3 regions of the Colwellia sp. MB3u-8 genome follow, and region 3 is predicted to be linked to each of the others. Evidence: predicted binding sites of a transcription regulator. Region 3 holds the regulator's gene; each other region holds the start of a gene.
The links. The regulator LexA, encoded in region 3, represses DNA repair genes until DNA is damaged. The targets are predictions, from matches to a motif close to TACTGTATNNNNATACAGTA.
Positions count from the first base shown of each region.

Region 1: the regulator LexA is predicted to act here: its motif matches at 4,051-4,070, upstream of H4J54_RS09755 (YebG family protein).
Region 2: the regulator LexA is predicted to act here: its motif matches at 2,807-2,826, upstream of ruvA (Holliday junction branch migration protein RuvA).

Region 1 covers NZ_JACGVA010000063.1:10,671-16,394, forward strand. The annotation lists molybdenum cofactor riboswitch at 1-1, opposite strand, end outside; gene moeA (molybdopterin molybdotransferase MoeA) at 264-1,502, shown strand; gene H4J54_RS09745 (alpha/beta fold hydrolase) at 1,545-2,270, shown strand; gene dbpA (ATP-dependent RNA helicase DbpA) at 2,384-3,769, shown strand; gene H4J54_RS09755 (YebG family protein) at 4,169-4,573, shown strand; gene H4J54_RS09760 (M48 family metallopeptidase) at 4,746-5,474, shown strand.
Region 2 covers NZ_JACGVA010000042.1:22,782-28,505, reverse strand. The annotation lists gene tolQ (protein TolQ) at 1-61, opposite strand, end outside; gene ybgC (tol-pal system-associated acyl-CoA thioesterase) at 51-467, opposite strand; gene ruvB (Holliday junction branch migration DNA helicase RuvB) at 1,039-2,043, opposite strand; gene ruvA (Holliday junction branch migration protein RuvA) at 2,148-2,765, opposite strand; gene ruvC (crossover junction endodeoxyribonuclease RuvC) at 2,890-3,417, opposite strand; gene aspS (aspartate--tRNA ligase) at 3,564-5,348, opposite strand; gene cmoA (carboxy-S-adenosyl-L-methionine synthase CmoA) at 5,707-5,724, shown strand, end outside.
Region 3 covers NZ_JACGVA010000068.1:82,795-88,518, forward strand. The annotation lists gene ahpF (alkyl hydroperoxide reductase subunit F) at 1-937, shown strand, start outside; gene oxyR (DNA-binding transcriptional regulator OxyR) at 1,070-1,972, opposite strand; gene H4J54_RS12860 (hypothetical protein) at 2,237-2,539, opposite strand; gene lexA (transcriptional repressor LexA) at 2,885-3,499, shown strand; gene coxB (cytochrome c oxidase subunit II) at 4,136-5,626, shown strand; gene ctaD (cytochrome c oxidase subunit I) at 5,639-5,724, shown strand, end outside.

The DNA.
Region 1 (5,724 bases), on a different contig from region 3:
TATTTTATATCATCTATCTAAATATTTTATATCATCCACTTATAAGCATAGTATGATTGCGATCACTATAACAGACAAAGACCTTTGTTATAGTAAATGACATTCAATAATATAATTATTATTTAAAAATTAGATAACTCGTACCATTTGATTAAATAAGTGCTCTACTTGGTATAAAATCAAATGTTGCTTAATCGCGCTGTTTTAATGCGCTTAGTTAAAGCTAGAGATATAAAACACAATATAAGTTGGAAGAGTTTATTATGCTTGATTGTTATTCTGCACCCGGATTAATGCCCTTTGAACAAGCACTAGCAACCATGCTAGCGGCTATTACCCCGATTACTGACCTTGAAAATATTAGCTTAGCTGCAAGCTTAGGTAGGGTTTTATCAACAGATATAACTAGCCCAATTAATGTGCCACCGCATAATAATTCTGCTATGGATGGTTATGCTTTTGCCTATGCTAGTTTGGCCAAGCAAGCGAGCTTGAGTTTAGCTGGTCGCTCTATGGCCGGGCAGCCTTTTGCAGGGATTTGTGGTGCAGGTGAATGTATTCGTATTATGACGGGCGCTAAAATGCCTGCTGGTTGTGATAGCGTAGAAATGCAAGAAAATTGCCAAGTAGTAGGCGAGAGCGTTAAATTTTTAGGCCAGAGTAAATTGGCTGACAATGTACGCTACGCCGGTGAAGATATTAAGCAAGACCAACTCGTTTTTACCCAAGGTCGGCGTTTGTCTGCTATTGATATTGGTGTATTAGCTTCTCTTGGTATTAACGAATTAACTGTATTTCGCCAGCTTAATGTCGCGTTAATTGCCACAGGTGATGAGCTAAAAGCATTAGGCGAGCCCTTAGGCAGTGGTGATATTTTTGAAAGTAACAGTTATGCGCTAGCGGCAATGTTAAAGAACTTAAACGTTAATGTCATTAATTTTGGCGTTATTGCTGATGATGAAGATGCGATAAGATCGGCGTTTATTCAAGCGGATGCCCAAGCTGACGCTGTGATTTCCTCTGGCGGTGTGTCGGTAGGTGAGGCAGATTATACTAAACTCGTGCTTGAACAAATTGGTGAAATTGCCTTTTGGAAAATAGCGATGAAACCCGGTAAGCCCTTTGCCTTTGGTAAATTGCCGAACAGTGTATTTTTTGGCTTACCGGGGAACCCAGTTTCCGCCATGGTAACCGCGGACCTTTTAGCCATGCCAGCGCTGATTAAATTACAAAATTGTCACTCAACACCGGCAATCACCTTAAAAGCAAAAACTATCACTGATTTAAAAAAGTCACCCGGGCGCATGGACTTTCAGCGCGGTGTTCTCTCTTATGACCACACAGGTGAGTTAATGGTCAATAGCACAGGCAGTCAAGGCTCCGGCATTTTAACCAGTATCTCGTCGGCCAATTGTTATATTGTTTTACCTGCTGAACAAGGTCGAGTGCCGGCGGGAGAAGTAGTCAATGTTCGCTTGTTTGAGCGCTACTTTGCGTCATAATTTATACCAAGTAGCACTCAAAAAAACCTACAAGGGATAAAAGTGTCACAAACTATTTACTTTATTCCCGGTACTATGTGCGATCAGCATTTGTGGTTGCCTGTATGGCAGCTGCTACAAGAGCAATGTCATGAAGATCACCGATTAATTTCTTTGGTGATCCCCCATACCGGTTGTATGGACGAAGTGGTGAGTGCTTTGTCAGACAAAATCGTTGCACATAAGGCGATATTAGTCGGTTTTTCATTAGGCGGTTATATTGCTAGCGCCATAGCGTTAAAGCTCGACAATAAACTTAAACACTTACTGATAGTGTCTAATTTTCCGAAAAATTTACCCATAGCAGAAATTAAGCAACGTCAACGTACTACTGATGGGATAAGCAAGCGCGGTTATTGTGGTATTCCAGATAAGCGTATTGATGACTTATTACACCCAGAGATTAAGCAACTTAATCGACAAGGTTATCAAGATATAAAGCAAGTTATCGTCGCTATGGACCGCAAATTGGGGGTTGATGTCTTATTGCATCAACTCAGGGTTTCTATGCATAGGCCCAACTTAATACCTTGTTTAACTCGATTATCCTTACCTATTACCTTGCTGATTGGCGATGCGGATAACTTAGTTGATCTTGCTTCATTAAAACAAGAGCTGCACGGCGCGAGTCATATTGTGTTAAAAGAAATCCCCCATACTGGCCACATGTTACCATTAGAATCACCGCAAGCTTTTGCCACCATGCTAATGCATTTGTTGGCTAGTTAATGCTACTTTTTGTCAGCTGCAAAGTGGTTAATAATTTAATTGCCTAAAGCTGTGTTTGCCTGAGCGAAAGCGTGTAAAATAGCGGCAATTATTTTTTACCTTAGGACTTTACGTTGAGCGACAGCAAATTTTCATCACTTAGCTTGCAACCGGCACTTTTAGAAAACCTTTCATCAATGGGTTACCATGAGATGACAGAAATACAAGCGAAAAGCCTACCAGCTATTTTAGCGGGACAAGATGTTATTGCCCAAGGTAAAACCGGCTCTGGCAAAACAGCCGCATTTGGTCTTGGCCTTTTGAATAAACTACAAGTTAAAAAGTTTAGAATTCAAACCTTAGTCCTTTGTCCAACACGCGAATTAGCCGACCAAGTAGCGAAAGAAATTAGAAAGCTAGCAAGAGCTGTGCATAACATTAAAGTGCTAACGTTATGTGGTGGTACACCGTTTGGCCCGCAAGTGGGTTCATTGGAGCATGGCGCACATATTATTGTTGGCACGCCAGGGCGAATCGAAGATCACTTAGGCCGTGGCACCTTGTCATTAGAGCATGTTGACACCTTAGTTTTAGATGAAGCCGACCGTATGCTTGATATGGGTTTTCAAGCGGCTTTAGATAACATTGTGGCTAAAATGCCTCAGCAAAGACAAACCTTATTGTTCAGCGCTACGTTTGCACAACAGATTCAAAAAATAGCCAATAGCTATTTGCAAACACCGGCTGTGATAAAAGTAGAATCAAGCCATGAAAGTAGCACTATTTCACAGCATTTTTATCAGGTAGAAAATGATGAAGATCGCCTAATGGCGATTCGTTTACTGCTGTTAACTCATCAGCCTGAGTCGAGCGTCATATTTTGTAATACCAAAGTAGAAACGCAGAGTGTGGCTAATAAATTGGCGGCTTATGGTTTTGGTGTTGTCGCCCTACATGGTGATTTAGAGCAAAGAGACCGAGATCAAACCTTAGTACGTTTTTCGAACAAAAGTGCCTCAATACTGGTGGCGACTGACGTTGCCGCTCGTGGCTTAGATATTGAAGCGCTTGATGCGGTATTTAATTATCATATTGCCCACGACAGTGAAGTTCATATTCATCGTATTGGTCGCACCGGTCGTGCAGGCAGCACGGGTTATGCCTTTTCTTTATTTAATAAAAAAGACAGCTATAAAATTGGCCTGTTAGAAGATTACTTAGAGCGCAGCATTGAAGGCGAAGAATTGCCCAGTAGTGATGCTTTAGAGCGCAGTATATTTACGCCAAAAATGACGACAATACAAATCGACGGCGGTAAAAAGCAAAAAGTGCGACCAGGCGATATCGTCGGTGCATTGACTGGTGAAAATGGCATAACCTTTGAGCAAGTGGGTAAAATCCAACTAGGCGCAAATTGGGCCTATGTCGCTGTAGATAAAATGGTGATTAGAAAAGCGTTAAATAAATTAACCCATGGTAAGTTAAAAGGCCGCACTTTTAGGGTTAAAGAATTAAAATAAGACTGCTCCCCTAAACATACCTAGGTGACTAACCAGGTACTCAGTGGCAAATTTGAGTATCTGGTTAGTCACCAAACTACCATTTCTAAAGCATAGCTCCTAGTGCCACCACTTAAGTGTCATCACTTCAAATTCACCTTGATTTTTGATATCGAGCTTTACACCTGTTGACCTTGTGATAAATATTAACGCATAGTAAGGTCATATATCGTACGATAGGCACGATGAAAATAGTGCGGGTTAATAATAGCCTTTGGTAATTTAAAGTAATCAGGGTATGATGCTGTTAATATATACAGTTGTTGCTAGTGTGGTGCTGGTATATGCATGACTTTACTGCATCATAGCAATGAGTCGAGTTTGGTAAATAGTTAAATAATAGTTAATTAAGGGATAATAATGGCAGTTGAAAGTCGATATGTCGTCATAAGAAAAGCTGTAGAGGTAGAAACATTCATGGATAAAAGAGCCGCAGATGAATACGACAAAATGCTTGATATTGCAGATGGTTTATCTGAAATTTTTGAACAAGCACCGGTCGAGCTTTCAGAAAGTATCCGTGAAGAACTGAGTGTTTATTTAGCGCAAAACCGTGAAGACGTACTTGTTGCGTTACAGGCAAAAAAAGTTAAAGTCGTCAGTAAAAAATCCGCTGGCAGCAGTCAAAAAAAGACTAAAGACACAGTAGAATTAGCTAATGACACTGTTGAAGATGATAGTGTTAAACCCGCAAATGCACCAGTGAAAAAGTCTAAAGCAGCTGGCGTTAAAGCGAGTAGTAAAGCTAAATCTGACGCCGCTTAGCACCGGCTTCAATACCGGTAGGCGTGAAAGTAACTTATGAATAACTTTGCTCTTCTGCACCAAAGTTTACTAAGTCATCATATGGCCATCATATGACAGTGTTGTTTATCGCAAGTTGACTAATAAAGACATCCACTTAACTTGATATAAGTCGATGTCTTAGGGTAGCGTTTTGGAATATCAGCTGATACGTAGTTCGCGCCGAAAGACTATTGCGTTACAAGTCAGTAACGCAATAGTTATTGTTAGAGCGCCAAGGTTTGTTAAAACAACTTATGTTGAGCAGCTTATACAAGCTAAATTGCAGTGGTTGCAGCAAAAGGTGGCCGAGCAAACAGAAAATAGAGTGCTGAGCCCCCATTTTACGCTGCAATTTTCTGATGAAACGCTAGGTAAGCATCCAAGCCTATATATTGATGGTTTGCCTCATAGCGTACTTATTGATTTTGGTCAGCAAAATGTTGTGCACAATAAGTTAGCACAAAGTTTAACCGTTGTGCTTAACCCTCGCTATAAACTCCAGGCTCTAAACTCAGTTATTGTTAGCGCAAAAATAAAATCGCAAATCGAATCTTGGTTTAAAGCCTGTGTTGAAGACTACATTGAGCATAATCTTGTGATTTTTTCACAACAAATGTCGCTGCATGCCTCGTCATTTAAAGTGAGAAAATATAAAGCACGTTGGGGTAGTTGTAATAGCCGTGGCGAATTGAGTTTTAATTATTTATTGAAAATGCTGCCTACTTGGGTGATTGACTACGTCATTATTCATGAACTGTCTCATTTAGAACACATGAATCACTCGACAAAATTTTGGCAATTAGTTGCCGAGCATTATCCAGAATATCAAAGTGCCAAGCGTTGGGTGCAGAAACACCAAGCCTATCTACAGTGGTCGTAGTCGTTTAAATACCGCACTGTGGAGACTGTGTTTTTTTTCGACTGTGGGATTCTGCTTTAGTAATCTTGGCAAAAAATCAAATTATTGCTGAGGGTGTTTTTCTGTTTTTGCTGAGCAGGGAGAAAATACTTTGAGTGTAAATTATCGCGTGTTAAGCCATTGTAAAGTCAGTTTTTGTGTCGCCCACAAAAACAGTATTGGCGCCTTGAAGGCTTGATGAGTCGTCTAAGATGACCTTTCTTAAGCACAA
Region 2 (5,724 bases), on a different contig from region 3:
CCAGCTGAACTAATAAACTGGCCTGTAAAAATAAATCAAAAAACGAAATTTCAGCTGACACGTTTTAATGCTCCTAATATGCTTTTGGGGATAGTACAAGGTTTAGGTTTTGCTAGAGCCAAGTTAACACAAGCGACTTTAATCTCAGCCGTACACAATGTTATCTGGTTCTGGTTCACAAGTTGCTGTGAAAATACCAAACTGGCAGACTTTAATCGGCTTATTGTTGTGGTCATTGTTAGCAAATCATCAAGCTTTGCTGATGCCTTATTGTCCATTGCCACCTTTGTGACCACAAAACCGATATTTTGTTCTAAAAATATTGATTGATTAATGCCAAGTTCGCGCAGCCATTCTGTTCTAGCGCGTTCAAAAAACTTTAAATAGTTCGCGTAATAAACGATACCACCGGCATCGGTATCTTCATAGTAAACACGTACGCTGTGCTGATGACTGTTTAATGACATTAAATTTATTCGATTTATCTTAGTATAAAATTTTCAAGTGCTTATCTTAATAGATAAAGCTCACATGGAACAAGAGCTAAGGTACTTTCTTTGTAAAAATTTCAACAATAAATCTAATTACGGATATTTTATGAGTATCATATTATCAAAGATCATTACTGTTCAGCGACTGTACATGGTTACTTTCTCTATATTACTGTAATTTATTTCGCATTAGTTTTTCTAATGGTTAACATAAATTATTTTTGTTTGTGTTACTCAGCTCATCGGACTAGAATAGCCTTGTTGTTTGAGCTAGCGCACGAATTTTGTTTTTTACATTTTTCATCTTAGCCCACAAATGTTTTGATAGGTGTTGTTACCTTTCTCTGTTATATATTTTCTAGGACCCCCATTTCCTTTCCTCAGCTTATATTTTAAGTTGGCCCACATAGATTTATGTGGGCTTTTTTTTGCTTAAAATTCAAAGAATAAACATCGACGCTCTTTCACATCCATGTGACCACGCCATACCGTTCATCCTGAACATAAAAAGCACCCAAAGGTGCTTTTATAACGGTAAAATTAGCCGTTAACTTGGAAAGTCTAAGCCAAAGTGTAGGTAAGCTCTACTTGTAGCAATTCGCCCGCGCGGTGTGCGTTGTAAAAAACCTTGCTGGATTAAAAAAGGCTCTAATACATCTTCAATGGTTTCACGTTCTTCGCCAATGGCAGCGGCAATGTTATCAAGACCTACGGGGCCACCGGCAAATTTATCAATGATCGCTTCCAATAATTTCCGGTCCATTAAATCGAAACCTTCATTATCTACCTCTAACATATCTAAGGCACTAGCAGCGGTTGCTTTACTGACTATACCGTCAGTTTTTACATCCGCGTAATCTCTGACTCTGCGTAATAAGCGATTAGCAATGCGCGGTGTACCACGAGAACGCCTTGCGACTTCAAATGCTCCCGCTTGAGCAATGTCTAAATCTAAGAAATGTGCTGAACGCATGACAATTTCGGTTAACTCTTGCGTGTTATAAAATTCTAGCCGTTGCACTATGCCGAAACGATCGCGAAGTGGTGAGGTTAACGCGCCTGCGCGAGTTGTTGCACCAATTAAGGTAAAGGGTGGTAAATCAAGTTTTATAGAGCGGGCTGCTGGCCCTTCGCCGATCATAATATCTAACTGATAATCTTCCATCGCTGGGTAAAGAATTTCTTCTACCACAGGACTTAAACGATGAATTTCATCGATAAACAAGACATCATTTTCTTCAAGGTTAGTCAGTAATGCGGCCAAATCACCGGCTTTTTCCAATACCGGACCTGAGGTAGCCCGAACACTTACGCCCATTTCATTCGCGACAATATTGGCTAAGGTGGTTTTACCTAAACCCGGTGGACCAAAAATTAATAAATGGTCAAGCGGCTCGCGTCTTTTCAAAGCCGCCGCAATGAAAATTTCCATTTGAGACTTTACATGAGCCTGCCCAGTATAGTCGGACAACATTTTAGGCCTAATAGCTCGGTCAACCGTTTCATCTTCACGGGTGGCTACGGGTTCAATTAATCTGTCTGCTTCTATCATGTATTACTCATTGAAAAAATCATTAAAAAACTCATTGAAAAATTTTATCGTCATTTACCTTTGGCCCAAACTTGTTATCGTCGATATGGCGAAGTGATTACTACTTATAACATGGCTTTTAAAGCACCACGGATCAGGTCTTCGCTACTTTTGTCAGGATGAAAAACTGATCTAACTGCTTTGTCTGCTTGTAGCTGACTATACCCTAAAGAAACTAAGGCGTTAATAGCATCGCCTTTACTATCACTGATAAAGGCATTGGCTTGATGAACATCCGTTGGCATCATATGCACCAAAGCGTCACTACTGTCAGTTTGCCAATCTTTTAATCTATCGCGCATTTCAATCAACAAGCGTTCCGCTGTTTTCTTACCAACACCGGGTATTTTCACTATGGTGGTTAAATCGTCATTTATAACACAACTGACAAATTGATCGGCAGACATGCCTGACAAAATAGCCAAACCTAATTTAGGCCCAACACCATTAACCTTGATCAGTAAGCGAAACAGTTTACGCTCAACTTTATTAGCAAAGCCATAAAGTAATTGTGCATCTTCACGTACCACAAAGTGGGTATATAAAGTCGCTTCTTGATTAACCTCGCCAAGGGCATAAATACTGGTCATTGGCATAGTCACTTCATAGCCAACACCATTACATTCAATTAAAATTTCGGGGGCCATTTTTTCTATTAATATGCCACGTAAACGTCCAATCACGGCTTAACCTTTGCTTGATATACTATATGACAACACCATACCACTAGATATTTATACAGTAAAGTTTACGCCCTGAATTATTTAAACCGGTACGCAAATAACGATAATACTAGAAAAATAACTATTAGCGTAAGCGTCCACGTACTGTTTTAGTGGCTTGGCCTGAAAGTTTACTGATCGAGTCGTGACTGTGCGCATGACAAAGTGCAACGGCCAGTGCATCGGCGGCATCAGCTTGAGGTGTGCCCGGTAATTTCAAAATAGTTTTCACCATATGTTGCACTTGAGTTTTATCTGCCGCACCTGTACCCACAACCGATTGCTTAATTTGTCTAGCCGAGTATTCTGCAATCGTTAAACCATTGTTCGTCGCCGCAACAATAGCCGCACCTCTGGCTTGGCCTAACTTTAATGCTGAATCAGGATTTTTCGCCATAAAGACTTGCTCAATAGCAAACATGTCAGGTTGAAATTGCAAGATAAGCTCACTAACGCCAGCAAAAATTGTTTGCAAGCGCATACCTAAATCTTCACCTGCCGCTGTGGCTTTAATACAGCCACTGCCTAAATAGGTAAAATTACGGCCCGATTGTTTAATGACGCCATAGCCGGTTAAACGTGACCCTGGGTCAATACCTAAAATAATACTCACTTGTTATTTACCTTAATAAAAGCGTTAACTTTAAAAATAATACTATTGAAAAAAAACGCACGAATAAGGCCTAAGTAGCATTAATTCGTGCGTTTTAATTGTTTTAACATTAACGCTTAGTCACGTTAAAATTTTTCTAACAGAGGTTATTCTGCTTTTGGCTCAGTATCAATTTCTTTTGCCAAACAAGCAATGCCTAATTCAGCCAGTTGTGCTGGGTTTGCATGACCTGGCGCATTAGTTAACGGACACGCCGCAGTTGTTGTTTTCGGGAATGCCATCACATCACGAATTGAACTAGCTCCAGTCATCAGCATTACTAAACGGTCTAAACCAAAGGCTAAACCAGCATGTGGTGGCGCGCCGTATTGTAATGCTTCTAGTAGGAAACCAAACTTTTCTTGCGCTTCTTCATCGCTAATACCTAGAATGCGAAATACAGCGGCTTGCATATCTTGATTATGAATACGCACTGAACCACCACCTAATTCACAGCCATTAAGAACCATGTCATAGGCATCAGACAAAGCTCCCACTGGGTTTGCTTCTAATTCAGCCGCAGTTAAATTGGTAGGCGCGGTAAACGGGTGATGAATAGCATGCATGTTGCCATCAGCTTCTTCAAACATTGGAAAGTCTACCACCCACAATGGTTTCCAATCACCTTGCAATAACTCAAGCTCTTCACCCACTTTTAAACGCAAGGCACCTAATGATTCAGTCACCACATTATAAGTGTCTGAGCCAAAGAAAATAATATCGCCGGTTTTAGCATGAGTACGGGTTAATAAGGCATTAACGGCGGCTTCATCTAAGAATTTTAAAATCGGTGATTGTAACCCTTCAAGACCGGCATCAAGGTCATTAACTTTTAACCAGGGCATGCCCTTAGCGCCGTAAATACCAACAAACTTAGTTAACTCGTCAATACCTTTACGAGAGAATTTAGCGGCGCCTCCCGGTATACAAATAACCGCAACTCGGCCTTTATCATCGTTAGCGGGGCCAGAGAACACTTTAAACTCGACATCTTTTAATATGTCAGCCACGTCAACAATTTCAAGTGGATTACGTAAATCTGGTTTATCAGAGCCAAAACGAGTCATCGCCTCTAAATAGGTCATGCGCGGAAATTCACCTAAGTCTACGTTAAGTAGCTCTTGGAATAAGCCGCGGATCATAGTTTCAGTCACTTGCATCACTTGATCTGAACTCATAAATGAGGTTTCAATATCAATTTGAGTAAATTCTGGTTGGCGATCTGCACGTAAGTCTTCATCACGAAAACACTTAACGATTTGATAGTAGCGTTCCATACCTGACATCATCAACAATTGTTTAAATAATTGTGGTGACTGTGGTAAAGCAAAAAATTGCCCTTTATGAGTACGGCTAGGCACTAAATAATCACGCGCACCTTCAGGGGTAGCTGCTGTAAGAATAGGTGTTTCTATATCCAAAAAGCCTTGTGACTCAAGTGATGCACGCACCGCTGAAGTCACTTTAGCGCGAAAACGCATGCGCTCAGTCATTTCTGGACGACGTAAATCAAGATAACGATATTTTAATCGTAGCTCTTCAGAGTTCTTCTGATTTGAATCTAAAGGTAGCGGTGCTGACTTATTTAAAATAGTCAACTCTAAGCCCAACACTTCAATAGCGCCCGTTGCCATATCTTTATTCACTTGGCCATCAGGACGAGCGCGCACTTTACCTTTGATTTGCACACAAAACTCATTACGCAAGGTGTTGGCTTTTTCAAGCACTTCAGGAAAGTCCGGGTCATAAACAACTTGTACAATACCTTCACGGTCTCGTAAATCTAAGAAAATCACCGCACCTAAGTCACGACGACGATTAACCCAACCACAAAGTGTGACTTCCTGACCCACATGAGATTCATTAACCTCACCACAATAAAGACTACGCATGTATTTACCCTAAAATTCGAATAAGCTGAACAAGTTAACAGATGTTTTATAAATCTATAACTTGTGATGATAAAAATTGCCAACATTATAAAGCAATGCTAAGTAAAGTCACCCGACATTCAATGAATAGTCTAATTAGACCCGTTCCACTTCAGTATGCCGGTTAATGATATTGATAATGCTTACCCCCTCAAGCTTTAAGCAGGTTTTGCATTCCATGCTAAGCACTGCCAATAATGGCGTAAAGTCGGCTATAACGCCCTAAGCAGAACATAAAAACACATTACCTTGTTTATCAGAGAATATATCAGGTAAAATACGCTTTTATAGCCTCAAACGTTAGTATAGTTTTGTCATCATGAAAACATCAGATACC
Region 3 (5,724 bases):
AGCAGGTGCGTCATCAGCGATATATAGTGCCCGTAAAGGGATACGCACAGGCATAGTGGCAGACAATTTTGGTGGCCAATTACAAGAAACCATGTCCATTGAAAATTTTATCTCAGTGAATGCAACTGATGGGCCTAAACTAGTGGCTAATCTAGAAGCCCATGTTAATGAATACGATGTTGATATTATGAATAATCAACAGGTGAAAAAAATTATAGAAAGTGATGTTGAAGGTGGTTTAATCACCGTTGAATTAGAAAACGGCGCTATCTTACAAACACGCTCAACCATTATTGCCACAGGCGCAAGATGGAGAGAAATGAACGTCACTGGTGAGCAAGAATACCGTGGTAAAGGTGTCGCTTATTGTCCGCACTGTGATGGGCCATTATTTAAAGGCAAATCAGTTGCGGTAATTGGTGGCGGTAACTCAGGTATCGAGGCAGCCATTGATCTAGCTGGGTTAGTTAAGCATGTTACTGTTCTTGAATTTGATAGCGTACTGCGTGCTGATGCGGTATTACAAAATAAAGCGCGTTCTTTGCCAAATATCGAGATTATTGTTAATGCTCAAACCACCGAAGTATTAGGTAATGGCAAGCATGTTACTGGGCTAAACTACCTTAATCGTGCAACAGATAGGCAAGAGAGTATCGAACTTGCCGGTATTTTCGTACAAATTGGTTTAGTGCCAAATTCAAAGTTTTTGCAAGGAAGTGTTGATTTAACCGAGCGAGGCGAGGTGATCATTAACCACAAAGGTGAAACCAATATCGCGGGTGTTTATGCGGCGGGCGATGTAACAAACACGCCATTTAAACAAATTATTATCGCTATGGGCAGTGGTGCAACAGCAGCATTAGGTGCATTCGATTATTTAATTAGAACACCGAACCCGCTTGAAAACACTGAAAGCGTTAGCGAAGCTGCAGCCTAATGGCGGATTAATTCGTCGCTTTAATTAGTACTGAAACGCTAGTGCAATAAGTACTCAAAAAATAAACGCTATCGTTGGCAACGATAGCGTTTTTGGTCGAAGCTAATAAGCGTGTTGTGAAATATAGCTAATTTATTCATCAAATAACCCCGTCATTGCTTGGCGCACTTCATTAACCACCGCTCTAACACTTTCCATACGCGCGTAACCAGCACGACAAAGTAAAGATATTTCACGCACCGGCTGCGGGCTTTCAAAAGGAATGTAATGAATATGCTTTTGTGGAGCATAATTAATTGTCGCCAACTGTGGTAGCAGCGTAATACCCATATTGCTGGCCACCATATAACGTAAGGTTTCAAGACTGGTGGCTCGAAAACTATGATCTTCCTCCGCACCAGCGCTAAAGCAATAGCCCATGGCTTGATCTCTCAAACAATGGCCATCTTCTAAAGTGAGAATTTTTTGATTATGTAAATCATCAAATGTTACTTTAGTTTTATTAGCCAGTGGATGTGAAGGTGACGTTGCCATCACCAAGGGCTCAGTGAATAAATCGTAACGTTCAAAACGCGCCATTTCTGGCAACCAAGGCAAAATTAAAATATCGAGTTTACCTGTTTCCAATTGTTGCAGTAAATCTTGCGTTCTATTTTCATGTAAATAGAAGTTTATTTTCGCTAGATTGCTGTTTAGTGCCGGCATAATATGCGGCAATATATATGGCGCTAACGTCGGTATTAAGCCTATATGTAAATCACCTGACAGGGGATCAAGTAGCGCTTTTGCCGCTTCTTCAAAGTTATTCGCGGCGTTAAGTACTTGCCGAGCTTGTTGTACTAACTTTTCTCCTGCGGGTGTTAGCATAACATTGCGCGGTTGGCGTTCAATTAAGGTTAGCTTAAGGCGTTGTTCTAGTTTTTGAATTTGACCACTTAGCGTTGGTTGACTAACAAAGCAAGCCTCAGCGGCATGGCCAAAATGCTTATATTCGGCAATGGCCGTTAGATATTCTAAATCACGAATTTTTATCATAGTTTACATCTATTGATATGAGGTGGTTGATAGCTAGATTGATGTTAACTTAAGGTACTGAGTTTAGCTAGAATACTGACAAGCCAAGCCTGCAATGAAAGCGCTAATACCCAGACTAAACCATGCTTGCAAAGGCTATAAACTTGCCAACAGCTTGGTTAACTGAGGCGCTTATTGCATCACTGGGTATTTAAGCCATTGTGTAAAATGACTTACGGTACTTTGAGGTCTTAAAGTCTTAAGGAGTTGAGGGAGATTGAAGCATTATAGCTTTGATCGCTCATAAGCCGGAATGTTAATAAAATTTTCATCACCTTTAGCAACAGCTTCTTTTAAGCTCGCTTTTCTATTTTGGCGAGATTCAATACTTTCACCAAATACCTGAAAGTGAGCTCGCGCGATAACGTCGACAGCCTCTGCATGAGATATAACGCCTAACGCTTTACCCGCATGGATAAAACCTTCAGCCCTGAATTTTTGCTTATCATCTTTTTTATGATTTTTTGCGAGGCTAAAAACTTTCAGCAACTGTGCTTGGCAACAATCTAAATATTCGTCTTTATTCATTATTTTCCATTCACCTTCTACGTTTTATTAACCTATATACCTGCTGTTTGAGCAAGGTTAATAGTTTTATTCATGGCTATTTTAATGACCTTAATCAGCAGTGCTTTTTGATTCATCAACAATGAAATTGACCGTGATGCACACCTAACTGATTTTAATCGTGAAAGCCGCTTACAACAACATGGATTGAGCACTTAATGTTTTTAGAAACACCACCATTGCAACTAAAACCCAAACTAGCAAAGGCGGATGATTATTTTCTTGCGTTTAATTACAGCCTGTATACAATAACAGTAATACTGTGTAAAAATACAGGCTCGCTCTTAAGTAGCTTAAGGAACAACTATGCGCCCTTTAACCCCCAGACAACAGCAGATTTTTGATCTGATCCGAGAAAAAATTTCCGACACAGGTATGCCGCCAACGCGTGCTGAAATTGCTGCTTTTTTTGGTTTTAAGTCGGCCAATGCAGCAGAAGAACATTTAAAAGCGCTAGCGAAGAAAGGTTATATTGAAATGCTACCTGGCACATCGCGTGGTATTCGTCTTACACAAGAGTTTATCGCTGAAGATGGTTTGCCACTTATTGGTCGTGTAGCGGCCGGTGAGCCTATTTTGGCGCAAGAACATGTTGAGCAGCATTACAAAGTTGATGGCAATTTATTTCATCCTCCGGCTGATTATTTATTGCGTGTTAATGGCGAGAGCATGAAAGATATCGGCATTATGGATGGCGACTTGTTGGCTGTTCATCAAACAACCGACGTGCAAAATGGTCAAGTGATTGTTGCTCGTGTGGAAGACGATGTTACCGTTAAGCGTTTTAAACGTGAGGGCAATGTGGTTTATTTACATGCTGAAAATGAAGATTTTGCACCGATTAAGGTCGATTTAAAGTTTCAGCAATTTAATATCGAAGGTCTAGCCGTTGGTGTTATTCGCGCGGCTGATTGGATGTAGTTCAGCTTGCACTTACTTCATAAATGCTAATATTTACCTAAACTAGATTTTTCTACATTATATTTCGCAGATTTAACTATCACTAGGTTTAATCTAGGGGGTTAAAATCTGCGTATTTCTTATGCTTGATAACCATTTCTGTGCCTAATATGTACCTCAATTTTTTTGGTTAGAACAATCCTCCTGTTCGGCAATAAATACCGCTAATAGCTTGCTTTTTATACAGCAAGTTTCTGTGTTGATTATTTATTATTCAGCATGAAAATTATGCCTTGAACAAAATATGAACATTGCAGCCATCCTTTTAAAAATCTACTTGTCGTCCAGTTTAGGGCATTTACTCTATTGTATTTATTGGTTTTTATTTATCATGCTTTTGAAATTAAAAATTGACCCCTATCAAGTTTTAAGTAATTCTAGTCTGGAAAACGTACAAAAAAACAATAGGGCGCAATTGGCAACTGTTGATTAATGCGTCACTTAAATAATAATAAATGTATGCGCTAAATAGCCGGTTTTCATAATGAAAATATGTTATTTGGCCTAAATTAAAGGTGAAGGAGATGTCGTGTGAAAAGACGTAACCTAGGTTTGTTGTTGCTAGGGGGCTTGTTCTCTAGTTCAGTGTGGGCAGAGATGTCGCTGAACTTAACTAAAGGTGTTACTGAGGTGAGCAGAGACGTATATGATTTACATATGCTAGTGCTCTATATCTGTACTGCTATTGGTGTTGTGGTCTTTGGTGCTATGTTTTGGTCTATGGTGTTTCACCGTAAATCAAAAGGCTTTAAACCAGCAACCTTTCATGAAAGCACAAAAGTTGAAATTCTTTGGACAGCGATTCCTGTTGTTATTCTAATTGCTATGGCTTTTCCAGCCACTATTACGCTGATCGATATGGAAAATAACGATGATGCGGATTTAACCATTCAAGTAACGGGTTCTCAGTGGAAATGGCATTATAAATACTTTGATCAAGACCTTGAATTTTATTCAGTGCTTTCTACTCCGCGTGAACAATACGAAAACCAAGATGGTACCTCAGCAGAAAAAGGTGAACATTACCTGTTAGAAGTTGATCGTCCTTTGGTTATTCCAATCAATAAAAAAGTGCGTTTTGTTATTACTTCTGATGATGTTATCCATGCTTGGTGGGTACCGGCATTTGCGGTAAAACAAGATGCTAACCCAGGCTTTATTAATGAAGCTTGGACCAAGGTCGATGAACCCGGTGTTTATCGTGGCCAATGTGCTGAGTTGTGTGGCAAAGACCACGGCTTTATGCCGATAGTGGTTGAAGTTAAGTCTGAAGCAGATTACGCCATTTGGCTTGATGAGCAAAAGCAAATGCAAGCCAATGCAGCAGCTGCTGAAGCGGCGTCGTTAAATGCTTCGGCTTCAATGGACGAATTAATGCAACTAGGAGAAACAACCTATACCGCCTACTGCGCAGCGTGTCACCAAGTCAGTGGCCAAGGTTTACCTCCCGCATTTCCAGCCCTTAAAGGTAGTGCTATTGCCACAACGGGTCCAGCTAGCGCGCATATAGATATTGTCGTTAATGGTAAAGCAGGTACCGGCATGCAAGCTTATGGTAAGCAATTAAGCTTAAAAGAAATTGCGGCGGTTGTAACTTATGAGCGTAATGCTTGGGGTAACAATACGGGTGAAGCTGTTCAAGCGGCTGACGTGCAAGCGGTCAGTGGCGCAAGTACCTCAGATACGGTTGAGCAAGCGGTTGAAGAAGTTAAAGAACAAGTTGCTGCAACTGTTGCCAAAGTTATACCGAAAGAAGATTTATCAAAGGTTTATAGCCAAGATGAATTAATGGCCCTGGGTGAAGATGTCTACATGACAGCTTGTGCTGCTTGTCATCAAGCTACGGGTGAAGGTATGGCGCCTGTTTTTCCTGCACTTAAAGGTAGTGTGATTGCTACCGGTGATGTAGCAGTGCATTTGGATATGGTGCTTAACGGCAGCAAGAAAAATCCAGCGATGGCGGCTTTTGCCGGCCAATTAACTAAAACGCAAATTGCGGCGGTTGTCACTTATGAGCGTAACGCTTGGGGTAATAACACCGGTGATTTAGTCCAGCCAGCAGCTGTTGTTGCTGCTAGCGCGAAGTAGGGAGGCGTTATAATGACTACTGATGTAATTGATGATCAATCCGAGCATGATTCACATGACGGTGAGCACCATGATCATAAAATGACCGGCATAAAACG